Kaistia algarum: one gene and its partners. The protein of the gene in region 3 interacts with the protein of the main gene of each other region in a pairwise test. Links are inferred from orthologs where the notes say so. Each region holds a gene or a part of one and is shown on either strand. Other genes may lie near its edges.

Evidence for each region.
Region 1: the proteins of OSH05_RS04090 (region 3) and OSH05_RS20980 interact in binary tests that used the Escherichia coli proteins (3 or more experiments, as listed by UniProt). The link is inferred for Kaistia algarum from one-to-one orthologs.
Region 2: the proteins of OSH05_RS04090 (region 3) and OSH05_RS20975 interact in binary tests that used the Escherichia coli proteins (3 or more experiments, as listed by UniProt). The link is inferred for Kaistia algarum from one-to-one orthologs.

The regions. Positions count from the first base shown.
Region 1 is NZ_JAPKNJ010000003.1:577,264-583,006, reverse strand. Bases 2,789-5,743 are described here. They hold OSH05_RS20980 (sugar ABC transporter ATP-binding protein), read right to left. Parts: upstream 5,060-5,743; coding sequence 3,518-5,059; downstream 2,789-3,517. Other genes in these bases: OSH05_RS20975 (substrate-binding domain-containing protein), read right to left, coding at 5,143-5,743; OSH05_RS20985 (ABC transporter permease), read right to left, coding at 2,789-3,471. Also shown: OSH05_RS21000 (zinc-binding metallopeptidase family protein), read left to right, coding at 1-765; OSH05_RS20995 (trypsin-like serine peptidase), read right to left, coding at 766-1,668; OSH05_RS20990 (sterol desaturase family protein), read left to right, coding at 1,855-2,421; more of OSH05_RS20985, read right to left, coding at 2,449-2,788. UniProt on the Escherichia coli protein: Part of the ABC transporter complex RbsABC involved in ribose import. Responsible for energy coupling to the transport system.
Region 2 is NZ_JAPKNJ010000003.1:576,066-578,909, forward strand. It holds OSH05_RS20975 (substrate-binding domain-containing protein), read left to right. Parts: upstream 1-890; coding sequence 891-1,799; downstream 1,800-2,844. Other genes in the region: OSH05_RS20970 (NAD(P)-dependent alcohol dehydrogenase), read left to right, coding at 1-649; OSH05_RS20980 (sugar ABC transporter ATP-binding protein), read left to right, coding at 1,883-2,844. UniProt on the Escherichia coli protein: Part of the ABC transporter complex RbsABC involved in ribose import. Binds ribose. Also serves as the primary chemoreceptor for chemotaxis.
Region 3 is NZ_JAPKNJ010000001.1:826,047-831,685, reverse strand. Bases 1,258-4,108 are described here. They hold OSH05_RS04090 (ABC transporter permease), read left to right. Parts: upstream 1,258-2,125; coding sequence 2,126-3,091; downstream 3,092-4,108. Other genes in these bases: OSH05_RS04085 (sugar ABC transporter substrate-binding protein), read left to right, coding at 3,118-4,092; OSH05_RS04095 (sugar phosphate isomerase/epimerase family protein), read left to right, coding at 1,258-2,021. Also shown: OSH05_RS04100 (Gfo/Idh/MocA family protein), read left to right, coding at 1-1,067; more of OSH05_RS04095, read left to right, coding at 1,107-1,257; OSH05_RS04080 (sugar ABC transporter ATP-binding protein), read left to right, coding at 4,149-5,639. UniProt on the Escherichia coli protein: Part of the ABC transporter complex RbsABC involved in ribose import.

The DNA of each region.
Region 1 (5,743 bases), on a different replicon or contig from region 3:
CAGCATATCGAGATCGCCAAGCATCGGCTGATGTATAGCCTGCTGCGCCTCGGGCTGGCCATTCCCAACAAGGCTGACGATTCCATCGGCGGCCTGTCCTTCCAGTTCCTCGCTGACATGAACGACATGCGCGTCATGACCGGCCATGAGGACGGCATCATCACGATCAACATCGCCGAAGCCGACTCAGTCGAGCGGGAGCGGGCCCGGAGCTCCATGCACGAGCCTTATCGAACGCTGCTCGGCCATTTCCGGCACGAGATCGGCCATTATTATTGGGACCGCCTCGTGCGCGATGGCGGCCACCTTGACGAGTTCCGGAGCCTGTTCGGCGACGAGAGCTTCGACTATCAGGCAGCCCTGCAGCAGTATTATGCCGGAAACTATCCGCAGGATTGGCGGGAGCGCTTCGTCAGCCAATATGCCTCGGCGCATCCATGGGAGGATTTCGCCGAGACCTTCGCCCATTTCCTGCACATCGTCGACACGCTGGAGACCGCCTACGCCTTCGGTCTTCGCATCCGGCCGAAGCGGGCGGCCCAGCAGGAACTCGCTGCCACGATCGACTTCAACCCGTATGGCGACGTGCCGATCGAGTCGATCCTCGAGGCGTGGAAACCACTGACCGTCGCGGTCAACTCCCTCAACCGCAGCATGGGCCAGCCGGATCTCTATCCGTTCGAGCCCGGACCCGGTGTGCTCGAAAAGCTCGCCTTCATCGACCGCATCGTCCGCGGGCGGGACGTGCAGCTTCAGGCCGCTTGATCAAGGCGACGCCTTGGCGGTCTGCGGGACGGGCGGCGGCGCCGCCTGCAGATCGCGTCCGGCAGCCAGGATCGCCGCGTCTGTGCCGAGCGCCGTCGTCACGCTGCCACCCTTCTCGTTGAAGGGCGCACCCTTGAACTTGAGATCCTGCCACGGCCCGGTCGTGATGTTGATGCCGCGATAGACCAGTTCTCCGCCGACCCGCGACAGGTTCATGCCGCCCGACGATGCGCCGGTGGCATCGCAGTCGGAGCGATAGAACGAGGTCTTCTCGCTGGAGCGCGGGACCCGCATTACCTGGCAGCCCTGAACGACCGGGATCGAGCGATCGACGGTCTTCTCCATCGCGGCTGGATGCGCCGTCACGACAATGAGGTCGTCCCCGGCCCGAACCGGCGCATCGGGCGCCACCGGAAAGGGCGCGGCGCCCATGAGCGGCTCAGCCAGACGAACAATTGCATAATCATTGTTGGAGCCGGGCTTGGGACGCTTCGAGCCGAAGCGCGCATTGGCGTCATCAACCAGGAGGTCGATCATACGAGGCTCGCTCGCCTGATTCTTGAAGAAGCACTTCCAGCGCCGGCGCCCTGACGGCTCGAAGAAGACATGCGCCGCCGTCAGGATCTGGGAATTGTTCAGGAACAGCGCCGCCGAGCCAACCGACGGCGAAGGCGACAAGCAGCCGACATAGCCTGAGACCATGCGGACGCGATCGATCTCGGGTGACGAGAGGCCGAGGGCCGGGCCTAGCAAAAGCAGCGAATCGCGATCATCCTTGCCATTGATGATATTGATAGGAACCAAGTGGCGGGTCGATTCGATCCGCGGCTTCTGCGGAATGACGGGCTCGGCGCCGACGGCTGTGGCGAGGGTGACTAGCGATAGGATGAGGGCTGTGCGCATGGCTAGACGATGCCACGTCGCCGGGCTTACGTCACCCGGCATCCTGTCGCTGCCACGAACGGCAGGAAGTGCCGAACGCGAAACGTTTTGGCGGAGAATTGTATAGCGCGGCATGGATTTGCCTTGCCTGCCGGATATGAGCCGGCTCATCTGATACAAGATTGTCGGGGGACGAGTGCAGGTCAAATGTCGACGTTCGAGCTGAAAGCCTTCGGCTACTATGCCGACTTCGTGGTCTATCCGTTGGTGATCGCAGGCTTGGCCGTCGCGCCGGCCGTCTCGTCCCAATATGTGAACCCGCTTCACTGGATTGCCGCCTTCCTGAGCGGCATCTTCGTGTGGACGCTCGTCGAATATCTCGTTCACCGCTTCGTCCTGCACCATCTCGTCTATTTCCGCGATCTGCACGGCCTGCATCATCAGTCGCCCACGGCGCTGATCGGAACGCCCGTATGGATGAGCTTCGCGCTGCTGCTCGTCGGCGTCGTCCTGCCGTCCTGGTGGTTCTTCGGCTTCGATATCGGCAGCGGCTTCAGCGCCGGCATGATCACCGGCTATCTCGCCTACACCTTCGCCCACCACATCCTGCATCACTGGAAGATGACGCCGGGCACGTACCTTTACCGGCTGAAGCACAAGCACGCGCTCCATCATTTCCGGCATGAGGATGGCAATTTCGGCGTGACGTCGCTGTTCTGGGACTATGTGTTCGGCACAGCCGTCCGGAGCGCGCGCCAACGCGGCCGCGAATAGGCGCGCTCCGCGATGGACAGCTCCGCCTCAGACCTTGCGGCGGCGGGACTTGGCGAAGGTGTCGAAGGCCACGGCGAGCACGATGATGACGCCGATGATGATCTGCTGGATGTAGGACGACACATTCATCAAGACGAGGCCGTTCAGCAGGACGCCGATCAGCAGCGATCCCACGACCGTGCCAAAGATCGAGCCGACACCGCCGAACAGCGACGTGCCGCCAATGACCACGGAAGCGATGACGGTCAGTTCATATCCCGTGCCGGCCACGGCCTCGGCCGAATTGAGACGCGCGGCCAGCACGAAGGCGCCGAGCCCCGCGAAGAAGCCCATGATGACATAGACGCTGCAGATGACGCGGTTGACGTTCAGGCCCGAGAGCCGCGCCGCTTCCGGATTGCCGCCGACCGCATAAACCTGGCGGCCGTAGCGCGTGTAGCGCAGCACGATATGGGCAATCAGCGCGATGACGAGGAAGAGGATCACCGGTACCGGTACCGGCCCGATCTTGCCCTGCCCCCACCAGGTAAAGGCGCGATCGAAGCCCGAGATCGGGCCGCCGGCGGCGAATAGAAGCGCCGCGCCGCGAAACACCGACATGCCGCCCAGTGTTACGACGAAGGGCGGTACCTTGAGCCGGGTGATGGCGAGGCCCTGGATATAGCCACCGGCAAGGCCGATCGCGATCGCGGCAAGCGCGGCGAGCGGCCAGCCATAACCGATACCGCCCTCCCCGACCGTGAATCGATCCTGCAGGCCGCCCTTGGCCACCGCGGCGGCAACGAGGCCGGCGAAAGCCAGCAGCGAGCCGATCGAGAGATCGATACCCGCTGTCAGGATCACGAAGGTCATTCCGATAGCGAGGAGACCGGTGATCGACACCTGCCGCATGACGTTGAAAATGTTGATCGACGATAGGAACCGTGGCTCGAGGATCGTGAACACCGCCATCAGCACGACCAGGAACAGGAGCGGCGCAAATCGCGCGAGCAGGCCGAAGAGATCGACCCCGCCCGAATTGGGTCCCGTCGCTTTGCCCGCGTCGCTCATGCCGTCTCTTCCTCCAGATATTGTCTTGATGGGTTGGCGTGCCCGGTCAGGCCGCGCGTGTCGTTACGCCGAGCGTCATCATCGCCATGAGCTTTTCCTGCGTCGCATCCGCCCGCATCACCTCGCCGGTCACCCGACCTTCGCGCATGGTCACGATGCGGTCGGATACGGCCAGCACCTCAGGCAATTCAGACGAGATGGCAATGACGGCGATGCCGTTCCGCGCCATCTCGAACAGCAGATTGTGAACCTCGACCTTGGCGCCGACATCGATGCCGCGCGTCGGCTCGTCGACGATCAGCACCTTCGGCCGGAGCGCCAGCCAGCGCGCGAGCACAACCTTCTGCTGATTGCCGCCGGATAGATTTCCCACCGGCTGGTCGGGCCCGGCCATGCGGATGTTGAGCAGATTACGGAATTCCTCGACCATGCCGCGCTCCTTCCGCTCGTCGACGAAAATGCCGAAGAGAGAGAGGCGATCCAGCGCCGCGACCGACATATTGGTGCGGATCGCCTGCGATAGAAACAGCGCCTGCAGCTTGCGGTCTTCCGGCACCAGCCCAACCCCGTGGCGGATCGCGTCGCGCGGCGAGCGGATGTCGACCGGCTGCCCGTCTATGAGGACGCGGCCCTTGTCGAACGGGTCGGCTCCGAAAATCGCTCGCGCCGTCTCCGTCCGGCCTGCGCCGACGAGGCCGGCAATGCCGAGAATTTCACCGCGACGCACGAAGAGCGACACGTCCTTGAGTTCGGTTGCATGCGGGTCCTGCGCCGTGCGGCTGCGGGTCAGCCCCTCGACAGCCAGGGCGACCTCGCCTGCCTCGGTCGCCTCGCGATGAGCAAAGAGCGCCGTAAGCTCACGCCCGACCATCAGGCGGATGATGTCCTCGACCGTCACGTCGCGGACATGGCCAGCGCCGACATTGCGCCCGTCGCGCAGCACCGTGTAGCGATCGCAGATCTCGATCACCTCTTCGAGGCGGTGCGTCACGAAGATGACCGAGATACCATCGGCCTTCAGCTTGCGGACGATCGCAAAGAGCTTGTCGACCTCGGAAAGGCTGAGTGCGGAGGTCGGCTCGTCCATGACGATGAGCCGGGAATTCATCGATAGAGCGCGGGCGATCTCGACCATCTGCTGTTCCGCGACGGAAAGATCGCGAACCAGCGTCATCGGATTGCGGTCAAGGCCGATGCCGCGGGTGATCACCTGCGTCCGTGAGGCAAGCTCCGACCAGTTGACGAAGGGGCCCGGTCCGGGCTCGCGGCCGATGAACACGTTCTCGGCGATGCTCATGTCCGGGGCGAGCGTGAATTCCTGATAGATCGTGACAATGCCGGCCTGCTGGGCCGCGTGCGGATGGGCGAAGTTCACCGCCTTGCCGTCAAACACGATCGAGCCACGATCGGGGCCCTGCGCACCGGCGAGGATCTTGAGAAGTGTGGACTTGCCTGCCCCGTTCTCACCGAGCAGCGCGTGGATTTCGCCGGCTTTCACCTCGAGATCGACGCCGTCCAGCGCCTTGACGCCCGGAAAGCTCTTCGCGATGCCCGTCATCTGGAGCAGGGAATGCGCTTCGACGGCCATGCGAAACAAGCCTCGTCAATCAAATCGGATGGGAAAGGAAGATGGGAACCGACCGCCGATGCGGCCGGCTCCCGAAAGATGGATTACTTCACTTCGCCGAGACGCTCGGCGATGTTGAGGTTTTCCTTGGTGACCGCGACCGGGGTCAGCAGCGTCAGCGCCTGTTCCGGCTTCTTGCCGTCCTTGATGAAGGCGACGAGCGTATCGACGCCCATGGCCGACTGCTTGCCCGGGAACTGCTCGATGGTTGCGGTGAGACCACCATCACGCACCTGAGCAAGCGCTTCAGGAAGTGCATCGAAGCCGATGATGGCGATGCCCGAGAGGTTGCGGCCCTTGACCGCTTCCATCGCGCCGAGCGCCATGTCGTCATTGGCTGCGACGATGACCTTCGGCGGCTCTGCGAGGCCGGCCAGCGCGGCTTCCGTCACCGAAAGACCCTTGGCGCGGTCGAAACCGGCAGTCTGCTCGAAGACGACCTTGTACTTGTCGCCGGCCTTGTCGAGGACGTTGTGCAGGCCCTTGTTGCGATCGATCGCCGGCGAGGCGCCCGACTGGCCCTGCAGGTTCACGATGGTCGCGCCATCGGGATAAAGCTTCAGGATGAGTTCGCCCTGGGCCTCGCCGCCCTTCACATTGTCGGCGCCGATATGAGCAAGGATACCCTCGACCTGCGCGACGCGG
Region 2 (2,844 bases), on a different replicon or contig from region 3:
CGCACCGGTGCCGGACGAACTGACCGACGAAGAAGTGCTGATGTGCCCGGACATCATGTCGACGGGTTTTTCCGGCGCCGAGAGCGGCGCGGTGAAGATCGGCGATCATGTCGTGGTGTTCGCGCTGGGCCCGATCGGGCTTTGCGCGGTGGCGGGGGCCAAGCTCAAGGGCGCGACGCGGATCATCGGCGTCGACACCGTGCCGGAGCGGCTCGCGATCGCCAAGAAACTCGGTGCCAGCGACGTGGTGGACTTCAAGCAGGGCGATCCGGTCGAGCAGATCATGGCGCTGACCGATGGCCGCGGCGTCGATGTGGCGATCGAGGCGCTCGGCACGCAGAATACGTTCGAATCGGCGCTGAAGGTCCTGCGGCCCGGCGGCACGCTATCCAGCCTCGGCGTCTATTCGACCGATCTCAAGATCCCGCTCGGCGCCTTCTCGGCCGGCCTCGGCGACAACAAGATCGTCACCACGCTCTGCCCCGGCGGCAAGGAGCGGATGCGCCGGCTGATCGACGTGATCGCGTCCGGACGGGTCGATCTGAAGCCGCTGGTCACGCACCGCTTCAAGCTCGACGATATCGAGGCGGCCTATGACCTATTCTCGCACCAGCGTGACGGCGTGCTGAAGGTTGCGATCACGCCCTGAGGCGCCCGGTTCGGCGGGGCCGTCCTTCCTGTTGCAACCGGGAGGCGGCCTCGGGACGGCGATGTTCCGGCGCGGACAGAATTGCGTCGGGCTTCGGCATAAATCGATTGAATCCCGATTGCATGAGCGCGCCGCCTGCGCCATCCTCCCCCCAGCCCGCGAAGAAGGGCATTTGGGAGGAATTTGAATGTCTAAAGTCGCAAGGTCCGTCCTTGCCGCGAGCGCTATTGCGTTCGCGGCCATGTCCGCAGTTCCGGCGCCGGCCGCCGCTGCTGACGAGAAGATCACGATCCTCGCCTCGGTGCCGGGTCTGACCTTTCCGTTCTTCGTCCACATGATGAATGCCTTCAAGGCCGAGGCCGAGAAGCAGGGCGTCGCCGTGATCGAGAGCGACGGCCAGGTTTCTTCGCCGAAGCAGACCGCCGACGTCGAGGCGGCGATCACGCAGGGCGTCAAGGGCATCGTGATCAGCCCGAACGAAGTCGACGCCATGGCGCCGGCGCTGCAGCAGGCCGTCGAGGCCGGCATTCCCGTCGTGACCGTCGATCGCCGCGTCGCGCAGGTCGAGGGTATCCTTGCTCATATCGGCGCCGACAATGTGAAGGGCGGCGAGGCCCAGGGCGAACTCATCCTGAAGCTTTATCCCGATGGCGCGACCATCGTGAACCTGCAGGGCCAGTCGGGCGCCTCGCCGGCGATCGATCGCAACAAGGGCCTGCACAACGTCCTCGACAAGGCCGGCGACAAGTACAAGGTCGTCTTCGAGCAGACTGCCGGTTTCGACCGCGCCAAGGGTCTTTCGGTGACGGAAGCCGCGCTGGCCGGCCTCGCAGAGCCGCCGAAGGTCATCGTCGCAGCCAATGACGACATGGCGCTCGGCGCGATGGAAGCGGTCAAGGGCCGCAACCTCTCGGGCATCGCCATCATCGGCTTCGATGCACTTCCTGAAGCGCTTGCTCAGGTGCGTGATGGTGGTCTCACCGCAACCATCGAGCAGTTCCCGGGCAAGCAGTCGGCCATGGGCGTCGATACGCTCGTCGCCTTCATCAAGGACGGCAAGAAGCCGGAACAGGCGCTGACGCTGCTGACCCCGGTCGCGGTCACCAAGGAAAACCTCAACATCGCCGAGCGTCTCGGCGAAGTGAAGTAATCCATCTTTCGGGAGCCGGCCGCATCGGCGGTCGGTTCCCATCTTCCTTTCCCATCCGATTTGATTGACGAGGCTTGTTTCGCATGGCCGTCGAAGCGCATTCCCTGCTCCAGATGACGGGCATCGCGAAGAGCTTTCCGGGCGTCAAGGCGCTGGACGGCGTCGATCTCGAGGTGAAAGCCGGCGAAATCCACGCGCTGCTCGGTGAGAACGGGGCAGGCAAGTCCACACTTCTCAAGATCCTCGCCGGTGCGCAGGGCCCCGATCGTGGCTCGATCGTGTTTGACGGCAAGGCGGTGAACTTCGCCCATCCGCACGCGGCCCAGCAGGCCGGCATTGTCACGATCTATCAGGAATTCACGCTCGCCCCGGACATGAGCATCGCCGAGAACGTGTTCATCGGCCGCGAGCCCGGACCGGGCCCCTTCGTCAACTGGTCGGAGCTTGCCTCACGGACGCAGGTGATCACCCGCGGCATCGGCCTTGACCGCAATCCGATGACGCTGGTTCGCGATCTTTCCGTCGCGGAACAGCAGATGGTCGAGATCGCCCGCGCTCTATCGATGAATTCCCGGCTCATCGTCATGGACGAGCCGACCTCCGCACTCAGCCTTTCCGAGGTCGACAAGCTCTTTGCGATCGTCCGCAAGCTGAAGGCCGATGGTATCTCGGTCATCTTCGTGACGCACCGCCTCGAAGAGGTGATCGAGATCTGCGATCGCTACACGGTGCTGCGCGACGGGCGCAATGTCGGCGCTGGCCATGTCCGCGACGTGACGGTCGAGGACATCATCCGCCTGATGGTCGGGCGTGAGCTTACGGCGCTCTTTGCTCATCGCGAGGCGACCGAGGCAGGCGAGGTCGCCCTGGCTGTCGAGGGGCTGACCCGCAGCCGCACGGCGCAGGACCCGCATGCAACCGAACTCAAGGACGTGTCGCTCTTCGTGCGTCGCGGTGAAATTCTCGGCATTGCCGGCCTCGTCGGCGCAGGCCGGACGGAGACGGCGCGAGCGATTTTCGGAGCCGACCCGTTCGACAAGGGCCG
Region 3 (5,639 bases):
CGCCCGATCCGGAAATCCGCGTCAAAGATTTGAAGATCGGCGCCATCGGTGCCGGCATGATCATGGCCGAGTGCCACCTTGCCGCCTATCACGAGGCCGGCTTCCCGGTCGTAGCTATCGCGTCGCGCAGCCAGGACCGTGCCGCGCAGGTGGCCGCGCGCTGGGGCATTCCGAAAGTTCACGCGACACCGCAGGAACTCATCGAGGATTCCGATGTCGAGATCGTCGACATCGCGTTTCCGCCGGACCAGCAGCCCGATCTGATTCGTCTGGCGCTGAAGCAGCCGCACATCAAAGGCATCCTGGCCCAAAAGCCGCTGTCGCTCACCCTCGATGAGGCGATCGCGCTCCGCGATGAAGCGACGGCGGCGGGCAAGATCCTCTCGGTCAACCAGAACATGCGCTACGACCAGTCGATGCGCGTGCTGAAGCAGATCCTCGATCGGGGCGAACTCGGCGAGCCGGTGATCGCGACCATCGATATGCACGCGATCCCGCACTGGCAGGCTTTCCTGGAGGACTATGACCGCCTGACGCTCGCCAATATGAGCGTGCACCATCTCGACGTGCTGCGGTTTTTGTTCGGCGAGCCGACCGAGATCTATACGGCGGCCCGCAAGGATCCGCGGACGACGTTCGAGCATAAGGACGGCATCACCGCCTCGACGATCAAGTTCGCATCCGGCGTCTTCGCCGTCTCGCTGGAGGATGTCTGGTCGGGCCCCCGCGAGGAAGGTTTCGACAGCGACGTCTACATCAAGTGGCGCGTCGAAGGCACGGAAGGCGTGGCGCAGGGAACGATCGGCTGGCCGACCGGGGCGGTCTCGACGCTGACCTATGCCTCGAAGCGCACCACCGGCGGCAAATGGGTCACGCCGAGTTGGGAGAGCATGTGGTTCCCCCATGCCTTCAAGGGCGTGATGGAGCAACTGCAATATGCGGTGAAGAACGGGACGGCCCCCGAGCTCTCCGTCGCCGACAATGTGAAGACCGTCGCGCTCATCGAGGCGGGCTATCGCTCGATGGCGGAAGGGCGCGCGGTCAGGCTCGACGAGATCAAGGTCTGACACTTCGACGAAAATCGTAACTCAGGGAGGAGTTCGGTCATGCTTCAGGTTGGAATTTTCACGGGGTATTTCCCCTATAGTCTCGAAGAGACGGCAAAGAAGATCCGCGCGCTCGGCTTCAACACGGTCCAGCTTGATCTCCATTTCAAGGATGTCGACCTTTCCGCCGGCCAGATCACCAAGGAGAAGGCGAAGAAGGTGCGCGACACCTTCCGCGACCACGACCTGCCGATCTGCTGCATCTCCGGCTATACGAACATCATCCACCCCGACAAGGACGAGCGGGCCCGGCGGGTCGGCTACCTCAAGGAGATCATCCGCAACGCGCGCGATCTCGGCAGCCCTTACGTGATCTCGGAGACGGGCACCTACAACACCGAATCCGACTGGGTGCACGATCCCAAGAACAAGACCGAGGAAGGCTTCGAGGTCTGCCGGGAGGTCATCGCCGACCTCGCGCAGACGGCCTATGACCATGGCGCGACCTTCCTGCTCGAAACCTATGTGAACAACGTCGTCGGCTCGGTCGAGGAGACCGTGAAGATGTTCGCGCAGGTCGATCATCCCGGCCTCGGCCTGTTGATGGATCCGACCAACTATTTCGAGACGCACAACATCGACCGCATGGATCCGATCCTGAACCAGGTGTTCGACACGCTCACCGACAAGATCAAGATCGCCCATGCCAAGGATGTGAAGCGCTCGGGCGACGACAAGAGCGAGAAGCACGCCGACATCGGCGACGAGGATGCTCTCGAAAGCCACACCTTCCGCGGCGTCGGCGAGATCGAGCTGCCCGCCCCGGGTCTCGGCTCGCTGAACTACGATCTCTACCTGAAGCGCCTCGCTGAGAAGCACCCCAACATCCCGATCATCATCGAGCATCTCTCGGAAGACGACGTGCCGCGCGCCAAGAAATTCCTCGACGGCAAGCTCCGCGCCCACGGGCTCTGAGCCGCGCGAAACCCATACCGCGAACATCAATATCCCCGGGCGTCGTCGGCGCCCGGGTCTCCAACTGAGAAGCGAAGATGACCAAGCCTGATATGGGAACGATGATGACCGCGCCTGAACCCGGCCGCGACTTCTCCATCGGCCGGATCCTGCGCCAGCGCGAGGCCTCCGTCGCGCTGATGATCATCGCCGTGGTGATCTTCCTCTCTTTCGCCAATGAATATTTCCTGACGCCGCGCAACATTCTCAATGTCGGCCGTCAGGCCTCGGTCGTCGCGATCGTGGCGCTAGGCCAGGCGCTCGTCATCATCGCGCGCGGCCTCGATCTTTCGGTCGGCTCCGTGCTCGGCCTGTCCGCCGTTGTCTCGGCCTTCGTAGCGCAGGCGACCGGCAATCAGGTCCTGGCGCTCGGCGCCGGCCTCGGCACGGGCATCGTCGTCGGTCTCGTCAATGGCCTCCTGTTCACGCGGCTCAACATCAACCCATTCATCGCGACGCTCGGCACGCTGTCCGTGGCGCGCGGCCTGGCGCTGCTGTTCACCGGCGGTATCCCCATTCCCTATTCGGGCTGGGCGCAGTGGCTTGGCGCCGGCAAGATCGTCGAAGTGCCGGTCTCGCTCATCCTGATGCTGCTACTGGCCCTCATCTTCCACATCTTTGCCACGCATACCCGCATCGGCCGCAATATCTATGCGATCGGCGACAGCCCTAAGGCGGCACGCCTCGCCGGCATCGACGTCGAAGGCACAAGGCTCCTCGTCTTCGTCCTGTGCGGCCTGCTCGCCGGCCTTGGCGGCATCATCCTCGCGGGCAACCTCGCCAGCGCCAATCCGGACCTCGGCCGCGGCTATGAGCTTGATGTGATCGCCGCTGTCATCCTCGGCGGTACGGCGCTGTCGGGTGGTCGCGGCACGATCTATGGCGTCGTGCTCGGCGCGCTGTTGATGGCGCTGCTCGGCAACGCCTTCGTTCTGCTTGGCATTTCGGCCCACTGGCAGGTGGTGACGAAGGGCCTTGTGATCATCCTTGCAGTCGGAATCGACGGCTTCCGACGCGGCAGGGAGGAGTGAGTTCGCCGTTGGGAAGGGAAACTGAAATGAAGCTTACACGACGCACTCTGCTGCTGGGCACCGGCGCCGCGCTGCTGTTCGGCTCGGCGGCAATCGCCCAGGAGCTGCCGCAGGGCGGCACTGTCAAGGCGAATGACAATACCAAAGGTCCGCAGCGCATCGCCTTCATGGCATTCCAGAACAATCCGTTCTGGATCCCGGTGACCGAAGGCGCCAAGGCGGCCAAGGACTATCTCGCCAAGTTCAACACGACCGTCGACTATGTCGATCTCGGCGACACGCTGTCGGCCGAAGTGGTGATCGCCGGCATCGAAAGCGCGATCGCTCAGAAATATAACGGCATCGTCATCGTGCCGGTCTTCGACGGCACCGAGCGCGCCATCAACGAGGCGGTGGCCCAGGGCATTCCGGTCGTCAACATCATCGCGGAAGGCAACGCCCCATCGGACCGGCTGCTGTTCATCGGCCAGGACGCGAACGCGGCGGGCGCGCAGCTCGGCGAGTTCATCGGCAAGAAGCTCGGCGGCAAGGGCAAGGTCGGCGTCATCACCGGCTATTTCGGTGCCGCGCAGCACACCAATCGCATGAACGGGGCGGTCGATTACCTGAAGAAGAACTATCCCGACATCCAGATCGTCGGTCCGTTCGAGAACCAGGACAAGGCCGAGATCGCCTATTCCCTCGTCCAGGACATGTACACGGCCAATCCCGACCTGAGCCTCGTCTATGTGACGGCCGGCGGACCCTTCGGCGCGGCCAAGGCGATCAAGGACCTCGGCCTGACCGGCAAGGTCGGCGTCGTCGGCTTCGATCATACGCCGGAGAATGTCGAATATCTGAAGACGGGCGAGATGTGGGCGCTGATCGACCAGGCCCCGTTCCAGCAGGCCTTCGATTCGACCGTGCTGCTCCACAACTACCTCATCGACGGCAAGGCGCCGGCCGAGAAGGTCATCGCCGTCAAGGGCAACATCCTGACCCCCGACGGTCCGCTGAAGTAATCGCCGTCTCGGGAGGCGCGGCGGCAGCGCCGCGCCTCGTTTTCCGAAAGAGTTCCATGAACGCCTCTCTCCTCAAGATCTCGCGGCTCGAAAAGTCCTTCGGCCCCGTTCGGGTGCTGCAGGGCATCGATCTCGACATGGAGCGGGGCGAGGCGATCGGCCTGATCGGCGAGAATGGCGCCGGCAAGTCGACCCTAATGAACATTGTTTCCGGCTCGCTTCAGCCGAGTGCCGGCAGCCTTGCCTTCGAGGGACAGGACATCGTCATCCAGTCCGTGCGGCACGGCCGCGAACTCGGCATCCGTTTCGTCCATCAGGAGCTCTCGATCATTGGCGCCCTGTCGATCGCCGAGAACATGTTCCTCGGCGACTACAAGGCCGGCCGGTCCGGCTTCATCAACCGCCGTGAACTCGGGGTTGCGACGCGCGCCGTGCTGGAGCGCGTCGGGCTTGCGCATCTCGATCCTTGGATGGAGGCCGGGCGGCTCAGAAGCGGCGAACAGCAGCTGATCGAAATCGCCAAGGCGATCGTCGAGCGCCCGAAGCTCCTCATCCTGGACGAGCCGACATCGTCGCTGACCCCTGTCGAGGCGCAGCGTCTGTTCGATCTCGTGTGCGAGCTGCGCGCCGAGGGCGTCGGCGTCATCTTCATCACGCACCGCCTCGAGGAGGCGCTGGCGAATTGCGGCCGCGTCGTGGTCCTTCGCGACGGCGTGCTCATCAGCGATCGCAAGACCGACGAGACCAGCAAGTCGCAGCTGATCCTCGACATGGTCGGCAAGGCGGCGACATTTGCGTATCGCGGCGGTACGCGGACGCCGGGCCCGACGCGCCTCTCCGTCAAGGGGCTCGCCGACGAAGATCATCTGAGCCCGATCGACATGGAAGTGCGCGCCGGCGAGGTCGTGGGCCTGTTTGGTCTCATGGGCTCGGGCCGGACCGAATTCCTCGAAACGCTCTATGGCTATCGCCGCGCCCGCTGCGGCGAGGTCCGGCTCGACGGCGCCCTCCTGTCGCGGGCCGGTGCCGACAAGTCCGTGTCGTCCGGTCTGTTCATGCTGCCGGAAGGGCGGAAGATCCAGGGCATCCTGCCGACCCATTCGGTCCAGTCCAACATCACCATCGCGCGCCTTCCCGCGCTCACCCGTCTCGGCTTCGTCGCCGAGGGGGCGGAGAAGGCCGACGCGGCGCGCATGGCCCGCTCGCTCAACATCCGCATGGGTGACATCCGCCAGCCGATCACCAGCCTCTCAGGCGGCAATCAGCAGAAGGCGCTCTTTGCGCGCGCTTTGCTCGCCGAGCCCAAGGTGCTGCTGCTCGACGAGCCGACGCATGGCGTCGATGTCGGCGCCAAGGCGGAAATCTACGACATCGTCCACCGCCTCGCCGAGAGCGGTGCGGGCGTTCTCTTCGCCTCGTCCGAGCTGCCGGAGATCATGGCGCTCGCCGATCGCTGCGTCGTCTTTGCCGGCGGCCGGGTCGCGGGAACGCTGGAGCGCGCCGCGATGACGGAAGACGCCATCCTTCATCTTGCCTTCGACTTCTCG